One region of the Virgibacillus xinjiangensis genome, then DNA from elsewhere that is predicted to be linked to it. Evidence: riboswitches for the same ligand, from Rfam matches in the RefSeq annotation. Region 1 holds a riboswitch; each other region holds the start of a gene.

Evidence for each region. A riboswitch is a leader RNA that binds a small molecule or an ion and turns the genes downstream of it on or off. The one in region 1 is predicted to bind thiamine pyrophosphate.
Region 2: another riboswitch for thiamine pyrophosphate. It lies ahead of thiW (energy coupling factor transporter S component ThiW); the one in region 1 lies ahead of tenA (thiaminase II).
Region 3: another riboswitch for thiamine pyrophosphate. It lies ahead of thiT (energy-coupled thiamine transporter ThiT); the one in region 1 lies ahead of tenA (thiaminase II).
Region 4: another riboswitch for thiamine pyrophosphate. It lies ahead of tenI (thiazole tautomerase TenI); the one in region 1 lies ahead of tenA (thiaminase II).

The regions. Positions count from the first base shown of each region.
Region 1 covers NZ_JBHRSA010000003.1:46,509-54,115, reverse strand. Annotated here, with positions in the region: gene ACFOGI_RS00370 (D-serine ammonia-lyase) at 1-1,002, opposite strand, end outside; gene ACFOGI_RS00365 (TatD family hydrolase) at 1,202-1,981, opposite strand; gene tenA (thiaminase II) at 1,985-2,674, opposite strand; TPP riboswitch at 2,765-2,874, opposite strand; gene ACFOGI_RS00355 (cation transporter) at 3,006-3,227, shown strand; gene ACFOGI_RS00350 (heavy metal translocating P-type ATPase) at 3,318-5,426, opposite strand; gene ACFOGI_RS00345 (ArsR/SmtB family transcription factor) at 5,413-5,802, opposite strand; gene ACFOGI_RS00340 (AraC family transcriptional regulator) at 6,012-6,884, opposite strand; gene ACFOGI_RS00335 (TIGR04104 family putative zinc finger protein) at 7,493-7,607, opposite strand, start outside.
Region 2 covers NZ_JBHRSA010000057.1:45,129-52,735, reverse strand. Annotated here, with positions in the region: gene ACFOGI_RS15750 (BCCT family transporter) at 1-815, shown strand, start outside; gene thiE (thiamine phosphate synthase) at 1,389-2,012, opposite strand; gene thiM (hydroxyethylthiazole kinase) at 2,005-2,787, opposite strand; gene thiD (bifunctional hydroxymethylpyrimidine kinase/phosphomethylpyrimidine kinase) at 2,784-3,590, opposite strand; gene thiW (energy coupling factor transporter S component ThiW) at 3,590-4,090, opposite strand; TPP riboswitch at 4,168-4,276, opposite strand; tRNA gene ACFOGI_RS15725 (tRNA-Ala) at 4,431-4,503, opposite strand; gene ACFOGI_RS15720 (YhdT family protein) at 4,798-5,079, shown strand; gene panF (sodium/pantothenate symporter) at 5,076-6,518, shown strand; gene ACFOGI_RS15710 (acetoacetate--CoA ligase) at 6,608-7,607, opposite strand, start outside.
Region 3 covers NZ_JBHRSA010000028.1:22,554-30,160, forward strand. Annotated here, with positions in the region: partial or broken gene ACFOGI_RS06700 (hypothetical protein) at 1-864, opposite strand, end outside; gene ACFOGI_RS06705 (general stress protein) at 996-1,346, shown strand; gene ACFOGI_RS06710 (hypothetical protein) at 1,424-1,549, opposite strand; gene thiT (energy-coupled thiamine transporter ThiT) at 1,655-2,227, opposite strand; TPP riboswitch at 2,335-2,435, opposite strand; gene ACFOGI_RS06720 (YceI family protein) at 2,720-3,256, shown strand; gene ACFOGI_RS06725 (aconitate hydratase) at 3,384-5,327, shown strand; gene ACFOGI_RS06730 (iron ABC transporter permease) at 5,437-7,455, opposite strand; gene ACFOGI_RS06735 (ABC transporter substrate-binding protein) at 7,461-7,607, opposite strand, start outside.
Region 4 covers NZ_JBHRSA010000042.1:41,956-49,562, reverse strand. Annotated here, with positions in the region: gene ACFOGI_RS10825 (PTS galactitol transporter subunit IIC) at 1-643, opposite strand, end outside; gene ACFOGI_RS10820 (thiazole biosynthesis adenylyltransferase ThiF) at 753-1,769, opposite strand; gene ACFOGI_RS10815 (thiazole synthase) at 1,769-2,533, opposite strand; gene thiS (sulfur carrier protein ThiS) at 2,535-2,738, opposite strand; gene thiO (glycine oxidase ThiO) at 2,735-3,856, opposite strand; gene tenI (thiazole tautomerase TenI) at 3,840-4,493, opposite strand; TPP riboswitch at 4,576-4,685, opposite strand; gene ACFOGI_RS10795 (amidohydrolase family protein) at 5,012-5,767, opposite strand; gene ACFOGI_RS10790 (MBL fold metallo-hydrolase) at 5,754-6,596, opposite strand; gene ACFOGI_RS10785 (GerAB/ArcD/ProY family transporter) at 6,879-7,607, opposite strand, start outside.

The DNA of each region.
Region 1 (7,607 bases):
CGTGATGTTATCAAGGCCGAAATCCTGTACACTTCTTCCTGCTCCTTCTCCCGTGCCGATGCCGATCAGGACGGAAGGGGAATGGGTAGGTTCCACAAAGAAACAGTGCACATGATCACCGATGATATGCTTCAATCCGAATGTCACCCCTCCAGGAGCCCCGCCTACACCGCATGGCAGATAGACAAACACAGGATGCTCGGCATCATGGCGGACTCCATTCTCTTCCAACTGTTCTTTCAGACGAAGGGCAACCGTACTATAGCCGAGGAACAATTCCTTGGAATCCTCATCATCGACGAAATAGCCCTGCGGATCCTTCAGTGTCTGCTCCCGCCCTTCAGCGATCGCCACACTGAAATCACCCGAGAACTCTTTCACCTCCGCCCCGTTTTTCCGCAGAAGATCCTTCTTCCATTGTCTTGCATCACGCGACATATAGACAGAGACACGGAATCCCAGCGTCGCTGCCATGATACCGATGCTCAGTCCGAGATTGCCGGTGGACCCGACACCTATTTTATACTGGCTGAAAAACTCCTGGAACTCCGGGCGGGCAAATGCAGCATAGTCCTGATCCGCACGGATTTTCCCTTCCTTCCACGCAAGTTTCTCTGCGTAAGCGAGCACTTCAAAGAAGCCGCCCCTTGCCTTGATCGACCCAGCAACAGGCAAGGAGTGGTCCCCTTTCAGGTAGAAGCTTCCTGGAAACGGCTGGTTGTACAACTGTGTCAATGACTGCTGAACCCCGGGAATGGGCATCAATGGGGATTCGATGATCCCTTCAGCCGAAGCGGTTTCCGGAAATGCCTTTTGAATGAACGGAGCAAATCTTTGCCACAGCCGCTCCGCTTCATGAATATCCTTCTCACTGATCGGAGCTTGCAAATCCTTTACTTCGACCTGTCCCGGGTTCAACCAGAGGATAGGTTCTTTTTTCATGATGTTATCCAGCTCCGGGAATTTCTGCTTATACTTCTCCATTTCTTGTTTGGACAGCATAATGGGTGCCTCCTTTGATCGGGAAAGTTACAGTTGGATGAATGGTTCGACATTGCATCAAATCAGTAAAGCATAATGATAAAAAGAACGTTCCAGAGACTCAGTGCTTGGTTTTTTTCCAGCCCTGGTTCAATGATTCTATTGTAACATGTTTCCCGGAAACTGCCTTATCAAACGGCAGGCCTGTTAAATGTCCCCATCAGCTGATCCGGTAGAAGTTCCTCGTATTGGCAAGCAGCTGCTCATAAACGGTGGCGACCGGTTGTTGTATGCATTCGGCAATCGTTCTTACAGACAGATGGATCATCTTCGGATGGGTCATTTGCTTGAGGAACGGTCCTTCGAATGGCCAAGGTCCGTCTGTCTCGACCATCAATCTCCCCAGCGGATACCTTCTGACCAGATTCTGGGTCCTTTGCTTATAGAGAATGTCCGGTGTCACCGAGACGAAATAGCCGTTAGCCACCATCCGTTCCATCGTCCGATGATCCCCCTTGAACCAATGGAAATGTGCCCATCGGACCGAGTGCTTCTCCAAAAGGTCACAGACAATGGGTGCATCCTCATAAACCGCATGCAATACGATCGGCTTCTCCAACTGGACCGCAAGCTGGATGAACGTCTCGAGCACTTCCAGGCACGGCTCCAAGGGAAGGATCGGGTCCTCCCTGCGCAGATAATGGGGAAGCCCTACTTCACCAACTGCTGTCATTTCTTGGCTGTTCTGCCTGATGAATTGGAATAAATCGGCCAGGTCCTCCTCGGAAGGCAGCCGCTGTTCGGGATGGAAACCGAATGCCGGCAAAATATCAGGGTTCTTCCGTGATAACGATAGATTCTTCTGGGCGGATAATCGATCGCTTGAGACAGCTATCAGTTTTTCCACCCCGGAGCCCGCCATGTCCTGTAGGATGATTTCCCGCTCTTCTGCCTTGTATGCATCCAGATGAATATGGGCATCGATGATTTTCTCCAGCATGAATCATCCCCCGGTTTTAACAGTTTCCAGGGGAATGGGCCATTTCTCCAACCTGTAGGCCATCTCCCAGAATGAATATTCATATTGGCTGCTGATCAGGAAATGCTCCTTCATCCGCTTCAGATCTGCCTGGGTGACATGCTCCGCAATCCCATCGAGACGGTCGATTTGTTCCTCCACCAACGCCTTGAACCAATCACTGCCATAAGCTGCAATCCATTCCTGGTAGATCGGTTCCTCCGGCTTGGAATCTTTCAATCTTTCCCCGATTTCGTAATAGAGCCAATAACATGGGAGGATGGCTGCGATAATATCGCCGAGATGACCATTATAGCTGGCCCGATGCAGATGGGACGTATAGGCATAGGCGGTTGGTGCCGGGATGAACGCCTCCTGTTCCTCCTTTGATATCTCCAGCAGATGATAGAATGTTTCATGCAGTCCCATCTCCGCTTCATAGGACCCCTGGGCATGGGAAGCCATCCGGCTGGTCGTATAGAACTCTTCTGCTTTGGCCGCCCCGATCGACTGTGCTTTTGCGAAATGGGATAAGTAATAAGCATCCTGCATGACATAGTAGCGGAAGCATGCAAGCGGGAGAGTCCCTTCTCCCAACTCTTTAATGAATGGGTGCCGGAAGCTCGCCTCCCAAATTGGATTCGCTGCCTCTCTCAATTCCTCTGAAAATCTCATGATCAACCTCCTTCAATTTTCCATCCAATAGAAAAAACCTCCTTGCTTTACGCAGGAGGGTGGCGGCTGAACAAAAAGGGCATGATGAAACTTTGCCCCGCCCCACTTCCCTACGCTGGTATGAGCCAGATCAGGTGCTAGGAGTCCTAAAGTTTCAACTTTAATCTCAACCTTGTGACAAGGTTCCCCCAGTGGAAGTTTTCACATATTCGAATGGTTGTCCTCTCCAATATATCATTGAATTGGCAATTGTCAAACACAGAGGGCATCCGTTCTAAACGAGGAGGCAATGCCATACGCTTTAATAGACCGGAAAAGGTGGTGAACGACCATGAACGAAACCAATTACCTGGAAGTAAAGGGAATGCATTGCCCGCATTGTGCCGGAAAAATCGAAAACGCCGTCTCTAGAATTCAAGGGGTGTTGGAAATACAGGTGAATGAGAAAACGGAAAAAGGAAGGGTCACCTTCAACCGGAAGCAGACCACGCTCGCCGATGTGCTGCATGCCATTGAAGAAGCCGGATTTGAAGCAGAAAAATTGGACTTATAGGATCGATACCTGATAAAAAGCCTGAATCATGACGATTCAGGCTTTGTTTATATTGTGGGACCGATGAGCTCTCCTGGACGGTTTCTCTATTCACATTTCCCCATTTTTCATCAGCCGCATGGAGTTCAGCACCACCAGCAACGTTGCTCCGACATCTGCCAGAATGGCGATCCACAGCGTCAGCCATCCGGGAATCACCAATAACAGTGCAACCAGCTTGATCCCAAGTGCGAACATGATATTCTGCTTGATGACCGATAAGGCCCTCCTGCTGAGCGAAACGGTGTATGGCAGTTTTTCCAGATCGTCCGCCATCAGGGCGATATCCGCTGTCTCCAGTGCCGTATCAGTTCCGGCACCGCCCATCGCGATACCGACTGTCGCGGCAGCCAGTGCCGGTGCATCATTCACCCCATCACCGACCATTGCCGTGTTTCCGTGATTTTTCCGGATATCTTTGACGGCATCCAGCTTATCCTGTGGCAATAACTCCGCTTTTGTTTCCGTCATGCCAAGCTGCTTCCCTATCGCATTCCCTGCCGCTTGATTATCCCCGGTCAGCATTACTGTCTGCCTGATGCCTAAATCATGCAGTTTACGGATGATGGACGGACTGGTTTTCCTTACGCTGTCCGCCACTGCGATGAGCCCTTCGATTTCCTGTTCCGTTCCTACCAGCATCACCGTCTTGCCTTCAGCCTGCAGACGGCTGATTTGTGTTGCGAGTGATTCAGGCATTTCTTGCATGCCTTCAAATAAAGAAGGGCTGCCGATATAATAACGGGTGCCATCAATGCTGGCAGAAGCGCCCTTGCCCGTCATCGACTGGAAGTTCTCTGCCGGGTATTCACCTGCGCCAGCCTCTTCTGCCTTACGGATGATTGCTGAGGCAAGCGGATGACGGGAAAAAGTCTCCATGGCCCGGGCCTTACCTAGAAGTTCATCCGGAGACATTGTCCCTGACGGAAGAATATCCGTCACTTCCGGTTTCCCTTCTGTCAGTGTTCCTGTTTTGTCAAAGGCAATCGCCTGCAGACGACCGGTTTCTTCCAAGTGGATGCCGCCCTTGATCAGCACCCCATTTCTTGCGGCATTGCCGATCGCTGTGACAATCGCAACAGGGGTGGAGATGACGAGTGCACAGGGACACCCGACAACAAGCACGGCAAGCCCGCTGTATACCCATTCTGTCCAAGAAGCTCCGAAGAACAATGGGGGCACGATGGCAACAAGCGAAGCCAAAGCAATAATCGCCGGTGTATAATACCTGGCGAATTTATCCACAAACTGCTGGGACGGCGCTCTTTCTGCCTGCGCCTCCTCCACTAGATGGATGATTTTAGCAATCGTCGTGTCTTCACTCCGTTTTGTCACCCGGACTTCCAGTGATCCCTCTTCGTTCAGCGTGCCAGCGAATACTTCATCCCCAGGTTGCTTGTATACCGGTATGGATTCTCCGGTAATGGCGGCCTGATTGATGGACGTGGCACCCTTCGCCACTTCTCCGTCCATCGCCAGTTTATCCCCCGGTTTGATCAGCATCATATCACCGATCTGGACATCCTCGACATCGACTTCCATCAGCTGGCCGTCCCTTCTCACCGTCGCCCTATTGGGAGCGATATCCATTAACGACCGGATCGACTGTCGCGCCTTATCCATGGAGTAATCCTCCAAAGCCTCACTCAATGCGAACAGGAAGACAACTACTGCCGCTTCTGCCCACTCGCCGATGATTGCAGCACCAATGATGGCAATGGTCATCAGTGTCCGCATGTCGAATTCCAGTCTGGACAGGTTTTTCAGGCCAGTCTTGAACAAGTCGACTCCACCGACGAGGATAGCCACGACGAATAATCCGGTGGCAGCAATATGTCCCTCTCCCAACTGGACAAGAGCCAGGATACCTGCCATGGTGAACAACAGGGAAATTAGCGGCGGAAGGTTCTCCCTTTTCTTCCAAAAAGGCTCCTTCGGCTGCTGGCGTTCCCGTTCTGGGTAAACCTTGATTCCATCGAAAGCACCAGCCTCTTCCAACTGCTGGACACTGGCCTCTCCTTCCACCGTCACTTTGGAGGCGCCGAAATTGAGCTGGACACCCTCGACCGTCTGGATATCACGGATATTCTTCTCGAACTTTGCTGCACAATTCGTGCAGGACAAGCCTTCCAGACGATATGTCTGTTTAGCTGTTTCCATGTGGATCGCCTTCCTTCGCGTGAGCCATGGATATCTCTACAAGCTGGCGGACATGATGGTCATCAAGGGAATAGAACACGACTTTCCCCTCTTTCCGGGACTTGGCAATGCCTTTCTCCCGCAGTGAACGCAAATGATGGGAAGCAGTTGCCGTTGAACAGTCCAAGATATTGGCAATGTCACAAACACATAGTTCCTCTTCCAGGGTGAGCGCATAAGCGATTCTAAGTCTGGAGGCATCTCCGAGCGCTTTGAAAATCTGCTCCACTCCCTCCACTTCCGCTATCCTCGGTTTGACTAGGTTGACCTTCTCCTCATCAGAAAGAAACGTCTCACAGGACGAAGCTTCCTGTTTATTCAAAACTTTTTCAGACATCTTCTATCACCTTATTCAAATATACGTTTGATTATAATGTATGCCAATTAGCGGGAGATGTCAAACATTTCCGAGATTCATGGTGGAATGGACGAAGAGGTCCATATCCCTCCTACTTTCATCTTTACTGATCCACTGTTCCCACCAGGGGACGATATGACTTCTCTTCTAAATGAAAAAAGAGCTGCATCGGCAGCTCCTTGTGCGTATCATCTTCTCACTACTGGTATCCAAATTTCACTTGTTACGGAAGGTGATGTTAAATCTTCCGTTTTTATCGATAGAATTTCAGGGCCTTCTGTTGCCTGATAATTGGAAGATGGAAACCACTCAGAATAAATCCTTCCCCACGTATTCTGAAGCGTATGAGGGAAAGGTCCTGTGGATTCGAACACTGCCCAAGTCATGGCAGGAACTTCAAGGGCTGAAAAAGTTCCAGGAGATTCCTGTGTGGTCGCCACTCCTATATATTGATCAAGCTCACCTTTTTCTTCCATGCGCCCTTCTGAAAAGTTGGCTGATGCTTGGATCAGTCCTCCGGGTTCGACATCAGAGATCTTCTTTAATTGGTCTATCTTCTCCCTCGTCATGGATTTCCACATCTCTGTAATATGCGGGTTTTCTCCTTCAAAAACAATCGGGACTCTTTTCATGATACCAACAATGTTAAATGCTTCTTTCTGTTCCAGCCGATAGTTCATTTCATTTCCCCCTCTGATGGATAATTGGAAGGACATCTGTGGATAAGCTTTTAATGGCTGACCATCATTTCTTGCTTGTGATGGTGTAACACCATGTAAATGTTGAAAGGCTCTAGTAAAAGCGTCCGGTGAGTTATAGCCATATTTAACCGCAATATCAATGACTTTCCGATCATGATCAACTAGTTCAAATGCTGCCAGACTCAGTCTTCTGCGGCGTATATACTCTGACAAGGTGATACCTGCAAGGAACGAAAACATCCTTTTAAAATGATATTCGGAACAATGAGCAATCCGTGCCACCACTTTCATGTCTAAGTTGCCCGTAAGATTTTCTTCGATATACTTCATCGCCTCATTCATATTCTTCAGCAGTTCCACTATATCCCTCCCTTATCCACAGATTAGCAGGACTGGAATGTACCTACCCGACATTTTGTGCCCCATTATGCAGGATTGATACGCTTACTCCTGCTTCTCAAACCTACCGCACTTCCATCCATATTATAGATCAGGGTGCAAACCCATAAAAAAGCAGTACAAATATAAACAACGAGATATACCCGAAACCCGTTAAAAGAGCCAACGAAAAAACCAGCACAACAGCTTTCGGCCAGATTCTTTTGAACGCTTCATCTATAAATCTGAATAATTTATAGATGGTCAGAATAAACAGTGGGATATGATAGAGGTACGAGAAAAAACTCACCCATTCAAAAAGCGTCGCGAACCCGCCCTCTACTGGGCGGTCGGATAATTGATATGTAGTTGAAATGTAAAAAAGCCCACTCGCGAAAACAACAGACAGCAATGAAAAATATATAAGAAAAGGAAACTTCACCTTGCTATTCTCCTGCTTAACTAAGAGATACATAAGTACCAAAAAGATGAGCAGGACTATCACTTTAAACAAAAAACCACCTCCCACTCCCAATAGCAGCAGTCCTGCCCATGACGCCCTCCAATGGAAGAAGAACCCGGGCAGCCCACTACCAAAGAGGTTCTTCTTCATTCGATGTTTCTATCAGAAACGGTAGAAAACCAAGGATCGATAAACAAAATACAACGTAAATCCCGCCAATAAGATACAGAGAAATATCCAAT
Region 2 (7,607 bases), on a different contig from region 1:
CTGTGTCCGCAGCGACGGGTGTAGACCGAGGGATCTTAACGCTGAGCCGCTATAATGTCGGCTTCACCATCTTTTTGGCAGTAGTCGTACTGATTATTGGCCCTACCATGTTTATTATTGATGCTTTTGTTGGCGGCACCGGGTTTCATATCCAGAACTTCTTCACGATGAGCATGTATCGAGGAGATGAAGGATGGCTGTCATTTTGGACGATCTTTTTCTGGGGTTGGTTTATCGGCTATGCTCCGATGCTGATCGTTTTTATCAGCCGGATTTCCCGCGGCCGGACCATCCGGGAACTGATAATTGCTGTGTCCATCGTGGCGCCTATTGTCAATAACTTTTGGTTCTCCGTTGTAGGCGGGACCGGCGTGCATTTTGAGATGCAGAACCCCGGTTCAGTGTCCAATGCATTGAATGAGGGCGGTATGCCTGCTGCAGTAATGGCCATTACGGATCAACTGCCGATGGGCACTGTTATGGGACTAGGCTTTCTTTTGGTTTCCATCATATTTGTGGCAACTACTACGGACACTATGTCCTATACGGTAGCAGCGACCCTGACTGGGAATGACCATCCGAAACGCTGGCTTCGTGTCTTCTGGGCATTGATTTTCGGGGCAACTACGATGGTTATATTGACCATAGGAGAAGACAGCATTGCTTCTATCCAGAATTCAATCGTTATAACGGCTGTACCAGTTTCCTTGCTGTTGTTGCCGCCTTTATGGACGGCCCCTCGGATTGCGAAAAGGATGGCACTGGAACAAGGTTTGATCTGGCAGAGGGAAATTCATAAGAAAATGGATAAATAAGAACTTGAAAAGCCCTGGCTGCTCTTATGCAGCCAGGGCTTTTGATTGTTCCGCTCGTTTCATGTCAGTTAATAACACTGGAAGGATTCGATTCGGTCGAGGTCGATTCCGAAGTATACCCATCGGCGCCCCTGCCATCGGTAACCAGCGATGGAGTTTCGTCCGACAAAGGTGGGATAAAACCAAAAAGAGTCTGTCCTTAACCATATATAGGTAAAGCGGTACAGGCACCCTCGAATTCCCCCAGGGTCGACTGCATACAGCTGGAATTGAGGCTGTTCTGGAGTGAAAGGCGGTGGCGGAGTGCTTGGAGCACTAGCAGGCTGCCCTCCTGGCCCACCTGGAAACCCTCCTGGCCCAGGGGGACCGAAACCTGCCCCTCCCTGCCCGAATAACTGGTTCCAGATAAACTGCGGTAAATTGAATTGCCTCTCCTCATCTGAGGGCGGCCATGGACGATGATTCATAAAAGGTCCTCCCCTAAAATGTTCTCTTTATACTATATGGGAGGATGCTCCAGGTTGGGAGCGAAATCATCAAAATGGGCCGATGTGGGATCTTTAGCCTATCTATTTATAATTTCTCTACAACGGACTGGATATCGGCTGCCTGAGTGATTGCAGAGATCACGGAAATTCCATCTGCTCCTGCATGGATGACTGTATGTGCGTTCTCTGCAGTAATTCCTCCAATCCCTACAATGGGTAATGCAGGATGCTTAGTTCGTAGAGTTTTGATCCACTCGATCCCTACAGGGTTCTTTGCATCTGCTTTCGTACGGGTAGAGAAAACAGGACCTGCACCCACATAGTCAACAACAGAGAGAGGGCTGCCTGCTAACTCTGTGTCATTGGATACGGAAAGACCGAGAATTTTGTTTGGAAACATTCTCCTAACCTCTTCTGCCGATTTGTCATCTTGCCCGACATGAATGCCATCCGCGTCCAATTCTTCAGCCAGGGAGAGGTCATCATTTATGATGAAAGGAATGTGATGGGTTCGACAAATATCTCTCAGTTCCAGACCTAGAATCCTTTTTTTATCTCCTTTTAGGGAGCCAGCCCCTTTTTCACGGAACTGAAAGGCGGTTATACCTGCCGCAATTGCATCACGCAAGATCTCATCTGGAGGGCGCTGACAGTCTTGGCTGCCCATAATCAAGTATTTTCTGAGTGCGTGCCGGATTGGTTCACTCATTTGTGTTCCTCCTTATATGAAAGTCAGCTGGATGCTTGTGGAGTGCATCTATGAATAGAGGCATAAAAGTGCCAGGTCTATCCGTTCCTGAAATTTCTGCTGCATATTCGGCTGCTGTGCCATAGAATTCCGTAGCGGCAAGTGCCTGTTGTTGGATTGGATGGCTGGTTGTTAAGCAAGCCGTCAAAATGGATCCCAGTAAACAGCCAGCTCCGGTTATTTTTGCGAGAAGGGGATGTCCCGTATTATTTTCGGAATTTCTGTTGCCAGTACAAATAATATCCTTTGCACCGGTAACAATCGCAGTCGTTTCATAAGTTCTTGCGACTTGGGCGGCGATATGCTCTGCATCACCTCCTATAGAGTCGACACCTTTTGTTTCCCAAGGAAGTCCCACCAAATGGGCCATTTCTCCGGCATTTCCTTTAATGGCCGTCGGCTGCACTTCAGCTAGTAACTGTTCAACAGCATTGCGCCGGAAGGAGGTAGCCGCAACCCCGACAGGATCCAGGACTACCGGGATGCCTTTCTGGTTGGCGGTCCTCCCTGCAAAGATCATCGCTTTTAAGTCGGATGCTGTAAGGGTTCCTATATTTATAAGCAGCCCGTCGGCATGGGCAGCCATTTCTGCAGCCTCTTCCTCAGCTTTGGCCATTACGGGGGAAGCCCCAAAAGAGAGCAAGCCATTTGCTGAGAAATTCATGACCACCTGGTTGGTTAAATGGTGAATCAACGGTTGCTGCTTTCTGACTTCTGTAATAATAGCTTCTTTCATTGTTTCACTCCCTCTTCTCTGAGAGCCCAATGGTTTGTCGGCCCATTTCCCTCCCCAAGTCCGGATGCATGTTGGATGGCAGCTGTTATAAACTTTTTCGCAATCTTTACAGACTCTACCAAAGGAATTCCTTGACTGAGAGATGCAGTGATTGCTGCTGAATAGGTGCACCCTGTTCCATGTGTGCTGGTTGTGTGAATTCTTTCGGCCGAAAAAGCATACATATCGTGGCCATCATACAAGAAGTCTGTGGCATCTCCTTCGATATGCCCTCCTTTAATTAGAGCGGCTCCGGCTCCATACGTATGGACAAGTTCCTTAGCTGCCGACTTCATATCCTGTGTGCTATCAATCCCTTTGTCTATGAGAAATTCAGCCTCTGGTATATTCGGTGTAATCAGTGACGTCAATGGAACAAGATGTTTACGAAGAAAAGCTCTGGCCTCCCTTTCTATAAGTGCATCCCCGCTGGTCGCAACCATCACTGGATCCATAACATAAGGGATGCGGAGCGCGGCCATCTTCTGTTCAATCACTTCCATCATGGGAATATTGCTGATCATGCCGGTTTTATAGGCATCTACCGGCATATCTGATAGAACAGATTCAAGCTGACTGGCAATCATGTCTGGTGGTATGTCTTGGACAGCCTGCACTCCTGTCGTGTTTTGTGCAACTACCGAAGTGATGACAGACATGCCGTAGCTTTTTAATTCCTGGAAAGTTTTTAAGTCAGCCTGGATTCCCGCTCCACCACTGGGGTCCGTGCCGGCAATCGTTAAGGCGCATGGTATATGTTTCATTATGAGTTCCTCCCTGTAAGCTCTAAGGCATTATTGGTGGATAGCTTCGTAACGATAAACCATCCGATGATTGCTCCAGTACTGCTGCTAACGACAAATGGCGGGATAAACGCCAGGGCACCGGCAGAGCTGCCCATCAAGATATTGGCAAAGGGAACGGCAAATAAAGCCCCGACAATGCCGCTGCCAACTGCTTCTCCTGCAGCAGCCCAAATTTTCCGACCCAACCAGCGGTATAGAATTCCTGCCAAGAATGCGCCCACCATCGCTCCAGGAAAGGCAAGTAGTGTACCAAGCCCCAGCATATTCCTTAAAAGGCTGATCATAAAAGCGATGACTATTGCCGGCCCCGGGCCGAGGATCACAGCGGCCATAACATTGATCGCATGCTGTACTGGATAAGCTTTTGCTATGCCGGCAGGAAACCAGAGCAACTGGGAAGTTATTGTCCCAATTGCAATGAAAACAGCCATTACTGTAAGTAAATGTGTACGGTTCACATCTTTCTCCCCTTTTGGGGCACCAAAAAAGCCAGATCCCATATAGGACCTGGCTTGAACAAGCTGAAAATAGATGACATTTTGTCTGACTACTTCCCTCCGCTGGTATGATCCAGATCAGGTCCATAAGGGTCGGAAAATTCATCTTTCCTCTCAGCCTGTGTTTCGGCACCCCTAGTAGTTTTACGTTTATTGAGTTTTCTGTTTTATCATAACAAAGAAGTGAGCGTTTGTCAGTAGAATCTTCCCATTTACAAAAGGATAAGTTGGATAGGTGTAAGAAAAGAATCTAAAAAAAGAGAAGCTTCCTTATCATATAAGGAAGCTTCTCTTTTTTTGATGGAGCATAGCGGGCTCGAACCGCTGACCTCTTCGCTGCCAGCGAAGCGCTCTCCCAGCTGAGCTAATGCCCCATATTGGCTATCACAAATATAAATTATAAAGGGTTACCAACTATTTTTCAAGGGTTTTTTACAAAAAATCTATATCTTTTACAGAGACCGGGAGGTTCAGCATGAATAAGATGGCTGACAATTGAATGAATTTACGACATAACTACACTATCATACCCACTGAAAGAAGGAAAACGTGCAAACATGCAAGGATATTAGATATACTTATGGCATAAGTACAGGATATTTACAGATAAAACTTGATAGGTTATATTCGAAAGAATAGTATAACTTTTTAGAAATGGGGGATGAAAAGTGTCCAGCAAGTCGGAAGGGAAGGATGAGCGGTTTAAGGTAGCCAATAGGGAAGCTCTTATCGGAGTGGCCTTGGTTATTTTCAATTTTATCTGGTGGTATGGGTTTGCCTATGGGCTTGGCAGCAAGGACCCGGAAGATTATTCCTATGTTTTTGGGTTTCCCGCTTGGTTCTTTTACAGTTGTGTGCTGGGGTTTATTGTCATGGCGGTTCTGGTGACGGTGATCGTCAAAAAGTTTTTTGTCGAAGTTTCATTGGATGATGAGGGAGAAGAGACATGAACTGGCAGGCATTGATTCCGTTAATTGTATTCTTAGTTTTAATGTTCGCAGTCGGCATTTGGTCGAGTAGGAGTGTGAAATCGTCTGAGACATTCCTGGAGTCCTACTTTCTGGGGGACCGGAGTATGGGCGGATTTATCTTAGCAATGACCATGACTGCTACATACGGTAGTGCAAGCAGTTTCATAGGTGGTCCTGGTACTGCATATACAGAAGGGTTGGGCTGGGTCCTATTGGCGATGACTCAGGTGGTGACCGGCTATTTTGTCCTAACGGTTTTGGGAAAAAAATTTGCCATCGTTACCAGGAAATATAAAGCAGTAACAATGGTAGATTTCCTGAAGGAACGCTATCAGTCAAAATGGGTGGTGCTGTTTTCCGCTTTAAGCATCATTATTTTCCTATTCTCTGCCATGGCAGCACAATGGATCGGTGGAGCCCGCCTGATTGAGTCATTGACAGGCTTGCCATATACCACGGCATTGTTCATCTTTGCTTTATCTGTCCTGGTTTATGTTGTTATTGGCGGTTTCCGGGCAGTGGCATTGACGGACGCCATCCAGGGAAGTGTGATGTTCGTCGGTACGTTGATCCTCCTAATAGCAACTATTTTTGCAGGGGGAGGAATTACGGCCATTATGGAGGATCTAGCCAATGAAAATATCAATCTGGTTACACCTTATGGAGCGGAAGGGACATTGACCCCAACATTTGTATCCTCTTTCTGGATTCTTGTCGGGGTCGGAGTCGTCGCACTTCCTCAAGTTACCGTACGCGCTATGTCCTATAAGAATTCAAAGTCGATGCACCGGGCACTGATTATAGGGACCATCGTCGTCGGGTTCATTATGCTGAACATGCATTTGATTGGTGTATTTGCCCGGCCGATTTTACCTGGTATTGAGATTGCCGACCAAGTAATGCCGCTGATCGCTTTGGAGGTACTGCCGGCATGGGTAGCGGGCTTGGTGCTCGCCGCTCCGATGGCTGCCATCATGTCAACGGTGGACTCCCTGCTGTTGCTTGTCAGCTCGACCATTGTGAAGGACGTCTATTTGAATTACATAGAACCAAAGGCATCCCAGCAGAAAGTGATGAAGTTGAGCATGGGGGTGACCGCTATCCTAGGAATTGGGGTGTTCCTGCTATCGTTGGATCCCCCAGATTTGATCATCTGGCTCAACTTGTTCGCTTTCGGCGGATTGGAAGCAGCGTTTATTTGGCCAATCATATTGGGTCTCTATTGGAAGAGGGGAAACAAATATGGGGCGATCGCTTCCATGGTTACCGGGGTAGGGCTGTACATATTGTCAGACAGCTTTTTTCCGCAGCCGTTGGGGCTTCATTCCGTAGTCTTGCCTGTTGTATTTTCCCTAGTGGCCTATATACTGTTCAGCTTAGGAACACAACATAAACAAACCGCTGTACCGGAAATCTGACAAGGAGTTGCCCAGTGTGTCTGTACTTCTTGGATGGCCAGTAAGAATGAAAAAAGACAGCCTTCGCGCGAGGGCTGTCTTTTCCTGTATTATTTTTTCTTCATCTTCTTTGCAAACTCGATAAAGTATTGCAATGATTCTTTGTTGCGCAATGAACCTAAATTGACCACTTTTTCTGATGGCTGCCCCATCAATATCTTCTTGACCGGTATTTCCAGTTTCTTGCCATTCAGTGTCTTCGGAATATCGTCCACTTCATGGATTTCCGTGGGTGCATGGCGTGGGGAGCATTGCTGTCTGATATGCTGTACTATTTTCTTTCTGATTTCATCTGTCAGTGTTGCTCCGTCCTTCATCACAATAAAGAGCGGGGTAGAGGAACTGCCTTCTCCATCTGGGATATCTACAATCAAGCTGTCCTCCACTTCATTCACTTGATCTACTGCCCGGTAGATTTCACTGGAGCCGATACGTATGCCGCCGCGGTTGATCGTGGCATCAGACCGTCCATATATAACCCCGGTGCCGCGTTCGGTAATCTTCAGATAATCACCATGGCACCAGATGCCAGGGAAAACATCAAAATAGCTATGGTACAGACGAGTGCCGTCAGGGTCATTCCAGAAATAGATCGGCATGGAAGGGAAGGGTTCTGTCAACACCAGTTCTCCCACTTCCTCGATCCTGGGTGTCCCCTGTTCACTGTAGCTCTCCAGTTTTGCGCCCAACCCCCTGCATTGCAGTTCTCCAGCATAGACGGGAAGCGTAGGGGCTCCCAGTATGAAAGCTGTGCAGACATCAGTCCCGCCGCTTACCGAAGCAATCCAAAGATCTTCTTTCACGTTTTCGTAGCACCACTGGAAGCCTTCCGGCGGCAATGGGGAACCAGTGGAGCCGATGCTCTTCAGGTGGAACAAATCATAGGTGTTCCCTGGCTCCAATTCATCTTTCATGCATCCTGTAATATAACTTGCACTGGTACCGAAAACGGTCATTTGTGTTTCTTCTGCGAACTTCCAAAGCATCTGTTTATCAGGGTAGGCAGGACTGCCATCGTATAGGATAACCGAACTGCCTGTGAGAAGCCCG
Region 3 (7,607 bases), on a different contig from region 1:
CAACTCCGCCAACGAAGGCAGCCCCGTCCCCGCCTACCAACCCACTGCTTCCGGAAAAAAGCTTACTGTACATCATAAAAACCACTACAGCCAGGAGGGATAACGGGACAAGAACAGCAAAAACTTTGCTCCAAGCATTCAAGTGCTTCGTCCGTACTTTATTCCCTTCATGCTCTGTTGTGGATGATTGCAACTGTTGATATGCCTGTTCGTTTAGGGGATCCTGTGGAGCACGGATTCCATTACGGTATAGCAGATAAGCAAAAAGAATGGCTGTTATACCTGCAAACAAGGATAAAATCAAGGCTTTATCCGCGATTAGTCCAGCATCCAGATCAGCTGAAGAAGCGGAAAGGCTCGGCGCTACTTGGACGATATAGTCAGAAGAGAGGGCCATTCCCTGACCTGCAAGAGCTATAGCAACTGCCGCCAGCATTACTGGCAGCCCGGCCCTCACTGCTGCTGGGACCAATAAGGCACAAATCAAAGGTACTGCTGGTGTCGGCCAAAAGAACAGTGAAATCAGATACGTAATACCAATTAACACAAAATAGGACACATGCCCATTGATCATCATTCGTTGAATCGGCTGTATCATTTTGCGATCGGCTCCTAAATCTCTTAGTGAATTCAACAGTGCCAGCATAAATGTAATAATCAGGAAAATACTGAATAATTCCTGTGCCGCTACCAGATTGGCATTGAAAATGGCAGTGAATCCATCAAGCAGACTTCCTTTATATACCCAAGCAATGACAAAGGTTCCTAATAATGTAGGAAACACCACACCTTTGCGAAGAATCAGACAACAATAATAGCAAACGTGAACAGACCGTATAACCAATGGGAAATTTCCAACCCCATACAGACCACGCCTCTCATCAAAATTAGTTATACAGCCTATGCAAGCTCCATTAAAAACGCTACCTTCCATGTTTAATCATCTTATCCATGGGAATATCAAATATAAATCTAATTTAGAGGAGGCGTTTGAAATGAAACCATTCATTAAAGCTTATACGAATGATGAACAGTTGAAGACGGACGTAAGCGTTTTAAAGGATAAAGGTATCAACAAGGATGATGTTTATGTTATTTCTCATGATGAAGATCGAACAGAACGAGTAGCCGGTGGAGCAGACGCCAAAACCATCGGTATGGATGAAATGGACTTCTCCGATTATGTAGGGACCATGTTTAAGAGTCAGGGAGATGAACTCCGGACAAAACTGAAAGACATTGGCTTCTCTCAGGAGGAAGCCGAGCAATATGAGGAAGAAATGGACGAAGGAAAAATCTTCCTGATTGTAACGAATAATGAAAATGTAATGAATTACTTGGCTTAAGATACAGAAACGGACTGGTATGAAACCAGTCCGTTCTTCTCCCCACTATTTTTCATGACACACATTAATAAACCGTCTTACTCCTCCATACCAACACATTCATGGCAATATAATTCTCCGTCCTTTTGTTCTCCATCAAAGAAGCCATTTTCACAATAAATTTCTTTCCCACAAATCGTGCAATGTCCCACCAACTCTTCCAAGGATATCCCCCTTTGATTTGTAATCCCGGTCATCCTATATATTCTATTTAAAAGTAATTCCTTTGTGTCATAAAAGTATCTTTCATGTGAGCGAATCCAATAAAGTCATTCATTTCTTAATAGAATTCTCGGCTGCTTATGAAATAAGAAGAAGACTACAAAGGTACTCAGGATGAAAGATGGAAGCATATAGGACCCATTATACAGCAAAGAATACAACCATGCCGGCTGCCCTTCTACCGCAGAACCAAAGAACACGATGCCAGCTGTATAATGGCCTAGAAAACGAAGTGCGGATCCGAGTAATGCTCCTGCTGTAATATAAGATAGATAGGTTTTCGTGTGGCCATTTTTAACAGCCTGCTGAATTCGACGTGCAAACACCCCGGCAAATCCGATTACTGTAAATGCTACCAGATAATCCAGCAGACCTTGAATCGGATGCAATATATAGGCTGTACCTGTCGCCACCTGTAAAACTCCCCATAGAAACCCTGATAATAACCCGCCTTTTAATCCCCAGCGGAATGCAACAATAAATACAGGTATCATTGCGAAGGAAACAGAGCCACCCATTGCCCATATCTTGAACGATAGGAATGGCAGTATATCCAGTAGAAGAGCCAAAGCAGTGAATACGGCCACTTCTATCAGGAATAGTGTTTTTCCAAACTTCATTTTAATATTCTCCCCTTCCGTCTTGCCGTTTTTCTGCACACAAAAAAAGCAATGCCAAAGGGGAAGACTTCCTGATGGAAACAGTTCCGCTCACATTACTTTTCAACCATCAAGAAAGCCACCATCCCTACGCTAGTATTAACTAACAGGTTCAAAGGGTCTGAACGATCCGTCCACTCTCAGCCAAATGGCTCCCCCTGCAGGCTTTCCATTCACTTTTTTTGTTACTAGTATTGTATCCTAGCTCTCTTCTCAATTCAATAAGGAAAGTACCAACTTTAAATCTATTTCCCTATGATCCCTTTCCTTTCCACCTTTCAAGAAAAATTTCTTTTTCCATGAAGGCTCTCAATTATTATTACCTAAATCATATATATTTGAATTAAAGATGTTTTTCCTTGACTTTCAGTATTTATAATTTTATACTAAGTAACATAAAGTAACTAACGTTGAGTAACTAACGTTGCATAATTTCTTTTGGAGGGATATTGAATGGCAAAAACAACTTGGAACGTGGATACAGCGCATAGTGAAGTGGGATTTACCGTCAAGCATATGATGATTTCCAAAGTCAAAGGTGCTTTCAATGATTTTGAAGCAGTAATTGAAGCTGACGTAGAAGATCTAACGGATTCTAAAGTGGAAGTTACAATTGACGCAGCAAGTATTGATACTAGACAAGAAGGCCGCGACGACCATCTTCGTGGCGAAGATTTCTTCGATGTCGAAAAACACCCGAAGATTACCTTTGTTGCCACAGATATCAAAAAGAAGGGAAGCAACCAGTACGATGTGACTGGCGACCTGACCATCAAAGGCACAACAAAACCTGTGACGGTTGATGTTGTCTACCAAGGACAGAGCAAGGACCCGATGAGTGGAAACATCGTTGCTGGTTTCAATGCAGAGACAACCATTAATCGTAAAGATTTCGGGTTGACATGGAATGCACCTGTAGAAACAGGTGGTGTCCTTGTAGGAGAAGAAATCAAAATTCATTCGGAAATTGAAGCCCATAAAGCTGAATAACAGAAACGCAATAGAGGCAGGAGCATCCCGATGGTGGACCTGCCTCTTTTCTATTCCTCCATCCTATTCCCTGTTTGAATTCATCTCTGTTGAGGTAAACTACCTATAAAAAGGAGGATTGGGAATTATGGGTTTGAATGTAGCACAAAAGTTGATCAAGGACCACTTGGTATCTGGTGAAATGAAGCCCGGAGAAGAGATCGGTCTGAAAATAGACCAGACTTTGACCCAAGACGCAACCGGTACGATGGTCATGTTGGAATTGGAAGCTATGGGTCTGGATTATGCTAAGACAGAAGTCTCCGCTCAGTATGTTGACCATAACCTTATACAAGTAGATAGTAAAAACCCGGATGACCATCTATTTCTTGAAAGCGCTGCAAAAAGGTTCGGCATCTATTACAGCAGACCCGGTAACGGTGTCAGCCACCCTGTTCATATGCAGCGCCTTGCCGTTCCAGGGAAGACGTTGTTGGGGTCCGACAGCCATACATGTGCCAACGGTTGCATGGGCATGCTTGCCATGGGAGCGGGCGGCATCGACGTGGCCATGGCTATTGCCGGAGAGCCGATATACATCACTATGCCGAAGATATTCGGAATAAAGCTGACAGGTGAACTGCCTGATTGGGTAAGTGCTAAAGATGTCATCCTTGAACTGCTGAGACGTTATGATGTTAAAGGCGGTGTCGGCAAAATCATCGAATTCTATGGACCTGGGGTAGATACCCTTTCTGCGATGGACCGTCATGTCATTGCAAATATGGGTGCAGAACTTGGGGCTACCACTACTGTATTCCCCTCCGATCACGAAGTGAAAAACTTCCTTCGTATTCAACATCGTGAGGACGACTGGGTCGAGGTGGTCGCAGATAAAGACGCCAGCTATGATTTAGAAGATGAAATCAATCTATCTGAACTGGTACCATTGGTAGCAAAGCCATCCAGCCCTGGTAATGTTGTACCAGTTACAGAAGTAGCTGGAACACCTATATATCAATCCTACATTGGCTCCTCTGCTAATCCAGGCTTCAGAGATTTTGCCATGGCAGCAGAGATCGTCAAAGACAAAACAATTGCCTCTGGTTTATCCTTTGATATCAATCCGACTTCTCGGCAGATGTTAACGAATCTAGTGGATGATATGCATATAGCTAGCCTTCTAAGTGCCGGGGCGAGACTACACCAAGCCGGCTGCAATGGCTGCATTGGAATGGGGCAAGCTCCGGCAACCGGCAGGAACAGCCTGCGTACAACTCCACGGAACTTTCCTGGAAGATCAGGTACCAGGGAAGACAGTGTCTATCTTTGCAGTCCGGAGGTAGCTGCCGCTTCTGCACTGACAGGCGAAATCACCGACCCACGAACCTTGGATATGCCATATCCAAAAGTGTCTGAGTCAGAAAATGTAAATGTCGATGACCGGTTACTGGATGCCCCACTCCCTGAAGAGGAAGCTAAAAAGACCGATTTGGTCAAAGGTCCAAATATTGTATCCTTGCCGGAAATGGATGAGTTGCCAGATACCTTGGAACTTCCTGTGCTTCTTAAAGTCGGTGATAACATATCCACTGACGAAATACTTGCAGGGGGTGCACGTGTCTTGCCTTATAGAAGCAATCTGCCAGGCATCAGTAAATTCACCTATGAGCAGGTGGACTCCACTTATGCAGATCGAGCAATCAATACCAAAGAATCCGGCGGACATGCTATCGTCGGTGGTTATAATTATGGCCAAGGTTCCAGCCGGGAGCATGCTGCATTGGCACCTAGGTATCTAGGACTGCGTGCAGTTCTGGTAAAAGACTTCGCACGCATCCATTGGCAGAATCTGATTAATTTTGGAATCCTTCCGTTACGGTTTGATAACGAAGAAGATTATGACAAACTGGAGAAAGGCGAAGTCATCACCTTCAAAGATTTGAGAAGCCAATTGACAAATGGTGACCATTTGACAGCCACCCTGCAGGATAAACAAGAAAATATCCAGATTAATCATAATCTGACCAAACGCCAGAAGGAAATCATCCTTCACGGTGGATTGGTCAACTGGACTAAAGCAAGACAATAACAATAAAATTACAGATACAGAAGCTGCGGTCACGGTTTTTCCGGACAGCAGCTTTCTTTTTTCTAACTGAAAGAGGGAAGCCCTGCAACAGAACTTCCCTTTTTTGCCCTTACACACTTCTTTTCTTCATCAGCCATAAGAAGTACGGCGCTCCTACGATGGCTACAAGAATCCCGGCGGGCACTTCATTCGGAGCCAGTACTGTACGGCTCAGCAAATCTGCTACAATAAGTAGTAACCCGCCCACCAATATGGTGACAGGAAGAAGCCTTTGATTAGAAGGACCTGCAAGCAGCCGTGAGAAATGAGGGGCAATCAATCCGACAAACCCAATGGCTCCCACTGCTGCGACACTGAATGCAGCAAAAATAGTCGCTATAAAGGCAAGTTGGAATCTGGTCGACATTACATTGACTCCAAGACCTTTGGCTGTGTCATCCCCAAGGGCAAGCGTGTCAAGAACACGTATTCCGAGATAGAGAAGCGGCAGCATGAATAAAGGCCAAATCAGATAATGAAAGAGTTCCGTCCAGCCTGCTGCATACGTCGATCCTGACAGCCAGGTAAGGGCTGAAGCGACGCCCATATCAGCTTGAACCACCAAGATTTGAATAATGGCTGAACCAAAAGCAGAAACACCGATCCCCAATAGCGCCAAAGTAGTCGGTTGGAACCGAGCGCGTATGGCTAGCAGCATGACGGCAGCGAAGAATACGAACGAACCAATCATCGCTCCCACTGGCACCCAAAACGCTGCCCCTCCTACTATATACATCATTACTAATGCACCGACCCCCGCTCCAGAGGTAATGCCGATGACGGAAGGGTCTGCCAATGGGTTTCTTAATACTCCTTGAAAAAGGAGTCCGCTTGCTGCAAGGACCATTCCACTGCACAAGGCAACCAAAGCTCTTGGCAATCGTAGATCGAGGATAAGCCCCCGCATAAAATCATTGGCCCCAGTTAGCGCCTGGAAGGTCAGTACAGGTTCAACCCCATAGTTTCCACTAGCCAAACTTATTCCGAGTGTCACCAATATGAAAGCAATGAGCATGGGAATCAATATTTTCAAGGAAAGCCCTTTTGTCGATTTTCCTGCTGTTATGGAAGCTGTCTCTTCTCCGTCTCTTCCCTTTTTCATCCTCAATACCAGATAAATAAGCCACGGAGCACCAATCAAAGCAGTTATTGCACCGACCGGCAATTCCGCAAAAGATGGATCAATAATCCTAGCCAATATGTCGGCCAGCAATAATACTACGCCTCCCCATATGAAAGAGGCAGTAATCAGTGGAAGATGCTTACGATAACCGATGAGCTTAATGATATGTGGAGCGACCAATCCTACAAACCCAATAGGCCCGACAACACTTACTGTTACAGAGGTCAGCAGCACGGCCGCAAGCACGGCGATGAATTTTATGCCATTCACCCGCTGCCCCAGTGATACAGCTACATCATCCCCTAGGGTGAGCGTGTCCAGTTTAAAACTCATCACCAACAGAACAACCAAAGCTGCCATTGCTATTGGCAAAGAAAAACGGACGCCACTCCAATCATTTTGCACCAAAGTGCCCGAGCCCCATAAAAATAGACCTGCCGTCTCATTCTCATAGAAAATTTGAAGCACACTAGTCAGTGATGAAAAAAGCAGGGTCACAACCATACCGGCAAGTACCATCCGGACAGGAGCAGCTCTGCTTCCCCCAGCTAATATGAATACAGCAATAAAGGTTATAATCCCCCCTACAAATGCGGGAATCATTCCATTTCCCAGCATGGCTGACGGAATGAAAATGGTTGTAAACACGACAGCAAAGTAGGTTCCTGAATGTATACCCAGTGTACTTGCTGAGGCAAGTGGGTTTCTTGTGATAGTCTGCAGAACCACCCCCGCAGTTGCCAGAGCGCCCCCTGCTATAATTCCCATGACCGCCCGCGGCATCCTCAGCGTTCGAATGGTATGGTGTTCTATGATATCTTCCGGTGAAAAGATAGCCGCCACTACTTCGCGGAACGGGATGGAGACATTGCCCTGTGTAATATGAATAAAGGTCAACAGACATAAAAGTGCGGTTCCACCTCCAAAGGTAAGAACCGCCTTCATAGAATTTTTGAGCGCTGCCATGCCGATCACTCACTCACCATGGCATCTACCAATTGCTCGGTAAGGACTTCTGTTGATAAAATGCCGCCAAAGGTCCAGGTATCTCCCGGAAGTGCATGAGTATTTCCCTCTTGTACAAATGTAAGGTTTTCCCATACCGGATTCCCTGCCAG
Region 4 (7,607 bases), on a different contig from region 1:
CGAAGCGCTTTTGAATGGCTTCCGGATCAGCCTTCCATTGGTTGAACCGGGGAATTCGGTCAAAAACAGCGTTGAGCGGCTTGGCCAAAAAATAGGATGGTGCAGAGGCTGCATGGGGGAATGTCAGCTGGCTGAAACCGAAATACTTTTGAATATCCGGGGCCAACAGATCCCCTAATAAGAGAATGACCAACACATGGACGGCCATCGTGAACAGGCCTAAAGCGAAATCATCAGTGATGGCATAGACAAGTGATCCGGTAAATGCCACATGCCAATAGTTCCAAATGTCCACATTCACTGTTTTTGTCAACCCAGCGATAATCAGTAACAGATTCACCCCGATGCCAATTGGTACAGCAAGACTGCCGAGTGCGGTGCCATAGGATATGGCAGCGGCAGCCGGCCAGCCAACATCAATCGTCTGAAGGTCGAACCCGAAATGATCGACCATCGATTGAGCTGCTGGCCCCAGACTGGTCGTCAGCAGCTCAATGACCAGATTCAACCCGACAAAGCCGATGCCTACCATCAGCCCTGCATGCACAGCATCCTTCCATTTGGTGCCAAGCGCCAAAGCAAAAATGAAAATGATCATGGGGAGCATCACACTGGCCCCCAAGTCGACAAACCATTTCAACACATCCAAAAATGCTCCCTCCCGATTATCTGTTGTTGTATAGGAACTCGATCCATTGCGGAGCATTTTATCGTTGTCCCAGTACAAGTTGTTGGCAGAACCCTGTATGGATTCATCCTAGATAGCGATGGTACAACGTTTTTGCATGCTGGGCATCATTCGTTCCATGAACCAGGACACGTCCATCCTGAAACATGACGAACCGGTACGGATCCTTTTTGAATGATAAAAGGAACTCATTATGCCTCACTTCTGCCGTTTGGGACAGCTTCGAGGCCACTTTCTGCAAATCCCTCTTTTCCCTTGAAGCAGGCCGGATCTGCACGGTATCCCTCCCACACAGCACCGCTGTTTTTGTCTGGGATTCATAGTCCAGAAATGGATACGTCGGTGCCTGTCCACAGGACGGACAGCTGTCCTCTTTCAGTGCTCCGACGTCAATGGCAGATTGCTGATTGGACCAGATATCATAGGAAATCAATTGCTTTCTCAATGCCCCGTGATTGCCTGTGAGTATTTTCAATGCTTCCGCGGACTGGTGAGCGACAATAAGTTGGACGATGGGGCTGATGACCCCTGCGGTATCACAGGTAGCTCCATCCATCGGTATCCGTTTCATCAGACAATGCAGGCATGGTGTTTCCTCTGGGATCACCGTATAGCTGAGGCCATAACTGCCGACAATCGCTCCATAGATCCAAGGGACGCCATACTTTTGCGCCGTATCATTGATGATCATGCGAATATCGAAGTTGTCAGTGGCATCGATAATCAAATCCACCCCATCTATGAGACGGGCCATTTCAACCGGGGTGACATCGAGAATTTCTGCATTAATGGCCACTTCACCATTGATCGACTCCAATCTCTTTTTTGCGGCAACTGCTTTCGGAATTTCATGGGCGGCATCCTCTTCGGTGTACAGCTGCTGGCGCTGCAGATTGCTCCATTCGACATAGTCACGGTCAGCAATCGTCACTTTTCCCACACCGGCCCGGACCATGATTTCCGCATTACTCGTGCCAAGTGCCCCAGCACCAATCAGCAACACATGCTTCTCCTTTAATCGGTCCTGCCCTTCCCGGCCAATCGGGGAAAAAAGAATTTGCCTGGAATACCGTACATCCATCAGCTGCTGATCCCTTCCATGGGACTGCTTGCTGTGGCATAGCGCTTTTGCGGGATGCGCCCTGCTTGAAATCCAAGCCTTCCTGCCTCGATCGCGAGCTTCATGGCCTCGGCCATTTGGACAGGATCCTTGGCACCTGAAACAGCCGTATTCAATAATATGCCGTCAGCCCCGAGTTCCATGGCAGTCACCGCGTCCTTCGGAGAACCGATGCCTGCATCCACAATGACGGGAACATTCGCCTGTTCCATGATCAGGCTTAAATTGAGAGGATTGATGATACCTTGTCCGGATCCGATTGGACTCGCTCCGGGCATGATGGCATGGGCACCAAGCTCCTCCAATCTCTGTGCCAGCACCACATCGTCCGAGGTGTATGGAAGGACGATGAACCCTTCTTCCAGTAGTTGCTCTGTTGCCCTCAATGTCTCCACCGGGTCAGGCAGCAATGTCTTGTCACATCCGATCACTTCTACCTTGACCATGTCACAAAGCCCGGATGCTTTAGCAAGCTTGGCCGTACGGACAGCTTCCTCGGCAGTCTTGGCCCCTGCCGTGTTCGGCAGCAGGTCATATCTGTTGAGGTCCAGCTTTTCGAGAAAATTCGGCTGGTCCGGTTCAAACACATTCATCCGCCGCACCGAGAATGTCAGTATTTCTGTTTCAGACACATCGATGGCTTCTTTCTGTATATCAAAGTTGGGGTATTTTCCTGTTCCCAAAAGCAAGCGTGAGTTGAATTCTTTTCCTCCAATTTTCAGCATCTCAGCCACCTCCTACAAAATTTACCAGTTCAATTTTATCCCCATCCGCCACTTTCCTTGTCGGATGGGCATCCTTGTCCAAAATTTCTCCATTGTGCTCAACAATGACAACCGGTTGGTTCGTGAAAAAATAGGAAACTACATCTGCAACGGTGTTCACATTGGCAGGTAATTGAAGCTTGTCTCCATTGATTAGCAGATTCATATTCTTACCTCCTTGTAAGGTAGTCTATCTATTCGGAACCTGTCATCCGTCTGCTTGCCTTCGATCTGGTCGGCCATCACGACTCCTGTTATCGGGGCTAATAACATCCCATTCCTATAATGACCGGTGGCAGTGAACAACCCATTGATTGAGGGATGCTCACCGAGATAGGGCAGGCCATCTCCTGTTTGCGGCCGGATTCCAGCCCATGCTTTTTCCCACTTGGCATCTTTTAATTTTGGAAGGATCTCCATGGCCGAATGCATCATTTGATGAAGGGACTCCAGTTGGACGGACTCGTCAAAAGTGCCGGGATTCTCCGTTGCACCGATGATCAGTCTCCCACCAGCTTTCGGGACGATATAGCCCGAAGACGAAAAAATGCTGGACGTGACCAGAGGATGATCGTACCGGACAGAAAAACATTCCCCTTTTACCGGGTAGGCATCCAAGGACAGGCCTGTTTTTTCGATGATTTGCCTGCTCCAGGCACCTCCTGCCACGATGACGGAATCGGCATGGAAAGTATCCATTGCCGTCTGTATACCGGAGACGCTGCCATGATTTTTTACCAGCCCAGTCACCTCTGTATGCTCCCTGAATTCTGCACCTAAAACAGCTGCCGACCGTGCCAATGCTTGGCACAAGAGCGGAGGCGAAATCTGGCCATCATCCGGCATGTACAAACCGCCTAGTGCAGTACTCGAAATTTCGGGTTCCTTTTCTTTTACCTCTGCTGCATTTAGAAATTCTGCTGTTTCTCCCTTTGCTTGCTGAAAAGCGGCGGCCGCTTCCAGCTCGGCCATTTCTTTTTCCGTATGCGCCACGCGAAGAATCCCGCTTTGGATGAGTTCTATATCCATATGGGAAAGGTCTTTCAGCTCTTCGGCCAATTCCGGGAACATGGCCCTGCTTTTCTGCGCCATAGCAAGCAATGGACTATCATCTTTGATTTCATTTTGCGCCCCCAGCATGCCAGCAGCGGCACTGGAAGCTTTTTGGCCGACCTCATTCTTTTCAACCACCAATACTCGATGCCCACGTTTGCTGAGCTGGAATGCAATCGAACAGCCGATCACTCCTGCCCCGACAACAATGGAATCATATTGTTTGTTCATCTTCAGCCACCCTTCTCAATTCCTCCTTATATGCGATAGCTTTTTCTAATGGATCTTCGGCCAATAGGATACCGGATAATACGGCAGTACCGCTTGCCCCGTTCTGTATGGTCTCGCGGGTGTTCTCCGGTGTAATGCCGCCAATCGCAATCACGGGGACGGAGGCACTTCGCACGACTTGGCGGAGACCTTCCAATCCCCTGGGTGCCAACCCGGGCTTTGATGAAGTGGGGTAGATATGGCCGAACAACAAATAGTCCGCACCATGTTCCGAAGCGGAAACAGCTTCTTTCACGGAATGGACGGAACAGCCAATCGACAAATGGCCAAAAGCATTTCGCACGGTAGATACATCAATACTGTGATGGGCCAATTGCACTCCCTTCACACCCGTGACATGTGCAACATCTATACGATGGTTGACCACGATTTTTTCTGGTGGTATCCCCATGGCCAGTAGCCATTCGATCGCTTCGACCATTTCCCGGTCAGACCAAGCTTTTTCCCGGAGATGGAAGACATCCACATAGTCATGTATTTCTTCGGCTATCGATGCTAACGTCTCCGATGACTGGCGGCCGGTCGAGATGACATGCAATTCTCCCCGCTCCATGCCATGGTCGTTTCGTTGTTCCAAAGCAGCACCTCCTCCCAAAAATCTGACCAACCAAAAAAACCACTTTCCGGCTAAGGGAAAGTGGTTGGAACGACAAAAATAGACAGTCCGTTCTTCACTTCCCTACGCCGGCCTCAACCGTATCAGGTTCAAAGAGTCCCAAAGTCCATACTTTGATCTCAGCCTTTTTGAAAGGCACCCCTAGTGAATGGCAATTATTGTATTGGTTATTTGAATTGTACCATTTGCAATTTTATTGTCAACAGTCAATCAATTTTGTTTCGTTAAAATAGGGATGAGGGCTGGCGCCTGAATGGGCGGGTGCGCGGCCCAAGTAGCACCGCCTCTCGCCTGAGTGGAGCCCCGCACGGCCTGAGCTCCAGTTCCTGTAGAACTTTAATAGAATTCCTTATAGAAATAAAAAGGAATATGTCGTTATTTCCCGGGAAATGAGGAAACGTATATTTTCCTCTCCTCCTCACATAAAAACACCCTATACAGCAGGCATCCCCATGCCTCCTCTATAGGGTGTTTCCCAGTTAAACATGCTCTTCTTTCAAATACCACTTCGCCGCATTTTTGTATAACACCTGCTCCGCCTGCTTTTCGCCAAGGGCCTCGATGATCAGGTCGACATCAGATGGGCTGAAGGGCCTTTTTGCCCTGGTGGACGGCAAATCCGTCCCGAACATCAATGCCTCGGGGTTGATGGCGTGGATCTCTTTGATGGCTTCTCGCGGGTCGAAGTCAATTCGGCCAAACCCTGTCGCTTTCACTTTCCCCCCTTTATCCACCAAGGATAGAAGCGTTGGAAAACCGGCCTTGGATAAACCTAGATGGTCGATGGACACGGCGGGGAGTTTCTCGATCATCGACCGGAGTGGTGGCAGTTGCCTGGAATCGATATATAATTCGACATGCCATCCCGCCAATGCATGGACCCTTTGAGCAAATCTCTCCACTTGTGAAAGATCCTCCGAACCGCCCCGGCGGATGTTGAATCGAAGACCACGGATGCCCAGCTTGTCCAACCGGATGATTTCCTCATCCGATGTTTCAACAGGCAGCTGGGTTACCCCGACAAATTGGCGGCCTAGTTTTTGCAGGGAATCGATCAAGTAAGACTGGTCAAAACCTTGAAAGGAGCCGGATACAATGGCTCCTCCCGCCACATTCAAATCCTCTGCATGCTGAAGATAGTCTTGGCAAGTGAAATAGTCGGGCAGATAGCCCTGATTGGATTGTAATGGAAACCTCGGGTCTATGATATGCAGGTGTGCATCAAATAGTTTCACCTTCCCTCCCCCTTTTTGGATCATTTTCTGCCGTGAAGCCCGAAATGATGGAAGTGATGATATGCAAGGAGTCCCATTCCCCCTCGGAAATGCCGATGATCGGATAGGTTTTCGGGAAGAGCTTCTCCTTTATTTCCATAGCAGATTGGCCCTGACGATGAAGACTCTTCACTTCTTCACTAAGATCCTCTAAATACATCAGTTTCTTCTGCAGCATCTCTTTCCCATTTTCTATGTATCCAGCATGGCAGCAATAAATCGGTCCGAAATCGAACCGCAGCAATGTTCGAATGGAGTCCATGATCACTGGGATCGACTCGGTATTCATGATCACCTTCGTCTTCGGGCTGACGTACAAGTCACCGGTAAATAATCTGCCTGTCTCTTCATCCAAAAGGGATATATGGTCATTCGCATGGCCAGGTGTATAGATCACCTTCCACTCATGGTTCCTGGATGAAATGGTGGCGCCCAAGGGGGAAGGTCTAAACGGCTGGCGAATCCCCCATGCCATTTGCCGGTACTTTGGGTAATTGCATCCCTCTTCACATGTACGGATTCCCTTTTCATGGACATGAATGGGGACCTCCTGATTCGCTTGAATCCATGCGGCCGTACCCGTATGGTCCTCATGGCTGTGGGTTAATACGACTTGGTCGAACACGTTATTTTCATAGAAAGGAATCAGTTCTGATTCAAGACAAGGTGCACTAGTGTCGATCAGCAGTCCGTCTGTCATAAAGCAATAGATTTTCCCATTATTCCGGCCGGATCGTTCGATCGTACCCTCGATACATGTGACATTCTCCCGCTCATATGCTTCGATCATTCTCCCGTCCCTCCCCCTTTGTAAACTCTCAGGCACCCCCATCTTCCATTGAAAACCTGCAGCCATCCTCTTATATATCGACTGCGTTTCCTACGGGGTGGCCACGAGCCCTCCTCATCCGTTTAACGCTACTCCCTTTGAAATCTATTTTGCAGTAACTCTCATTGTTCCTGATTTCAATGAATGGCATCTTCCATTACTAATTCCACACTGTTTTCCAAATTCCTGCTAGCCGGCTCGATACTATACTATGTACTTCACCTTCCTCCCATTGCAACAGTCCTAACTTCCTTTCTTAGCCTTTCCTTTCTTGCGGATTTTCCCGACAACCAGGATCAGCAATGGCAGCATAGTTCCAATGGAAAAGGTATAGAACACGGCGGTGTAGGAGACGAAATCTTGATAGTAAACGATGTTCGGATAAAGGATGAGGCCCATAATGATGAAAATCAAGGAAAGTGGCATGGAAAGGCTGTTTGGGTTTTTCAACTTGAAAAAATGGCTCATCCCCAATGACAGCACATAGAAATTGATGGATATCTTAAAAAAGATCGTGAAGAACCAGGCGATGGCCACCAGGATTTCCACACGCTCCAGGAAATTTGCCAGGCTGATTTTTTTGCCGAGAATATACGTCGGGTACACTTGGCGTCCGGTAAAGTCAGGCCCCAGGACGAGCAGGCACATGAAGGTAATGAGAACCAAAAGGACGGAAGCGGCAGCGAGTCCGATATAAAAGCCCTTTTTCGCCTCTTTGAACTTATTCACATACGGAATGATCGCCAAAAATACAAACAGCTGCAGATAGGGAATCCCCAGTGTGGGAATAACCGCACCAAATGATGCTGCCGGTTTTTCCTGAAGAATGGGCTGGATGTTGGTGATTTCCGCTTCCGGTGACACCAACAGTATCAATAAGACCAACGAAATTACTGCGTATGGAAAGAAGATTTCACAGGTCCGTCCAATCACCTCCAAGCCGAGCTTGATGGCGACCATGCTGGTGAAGAC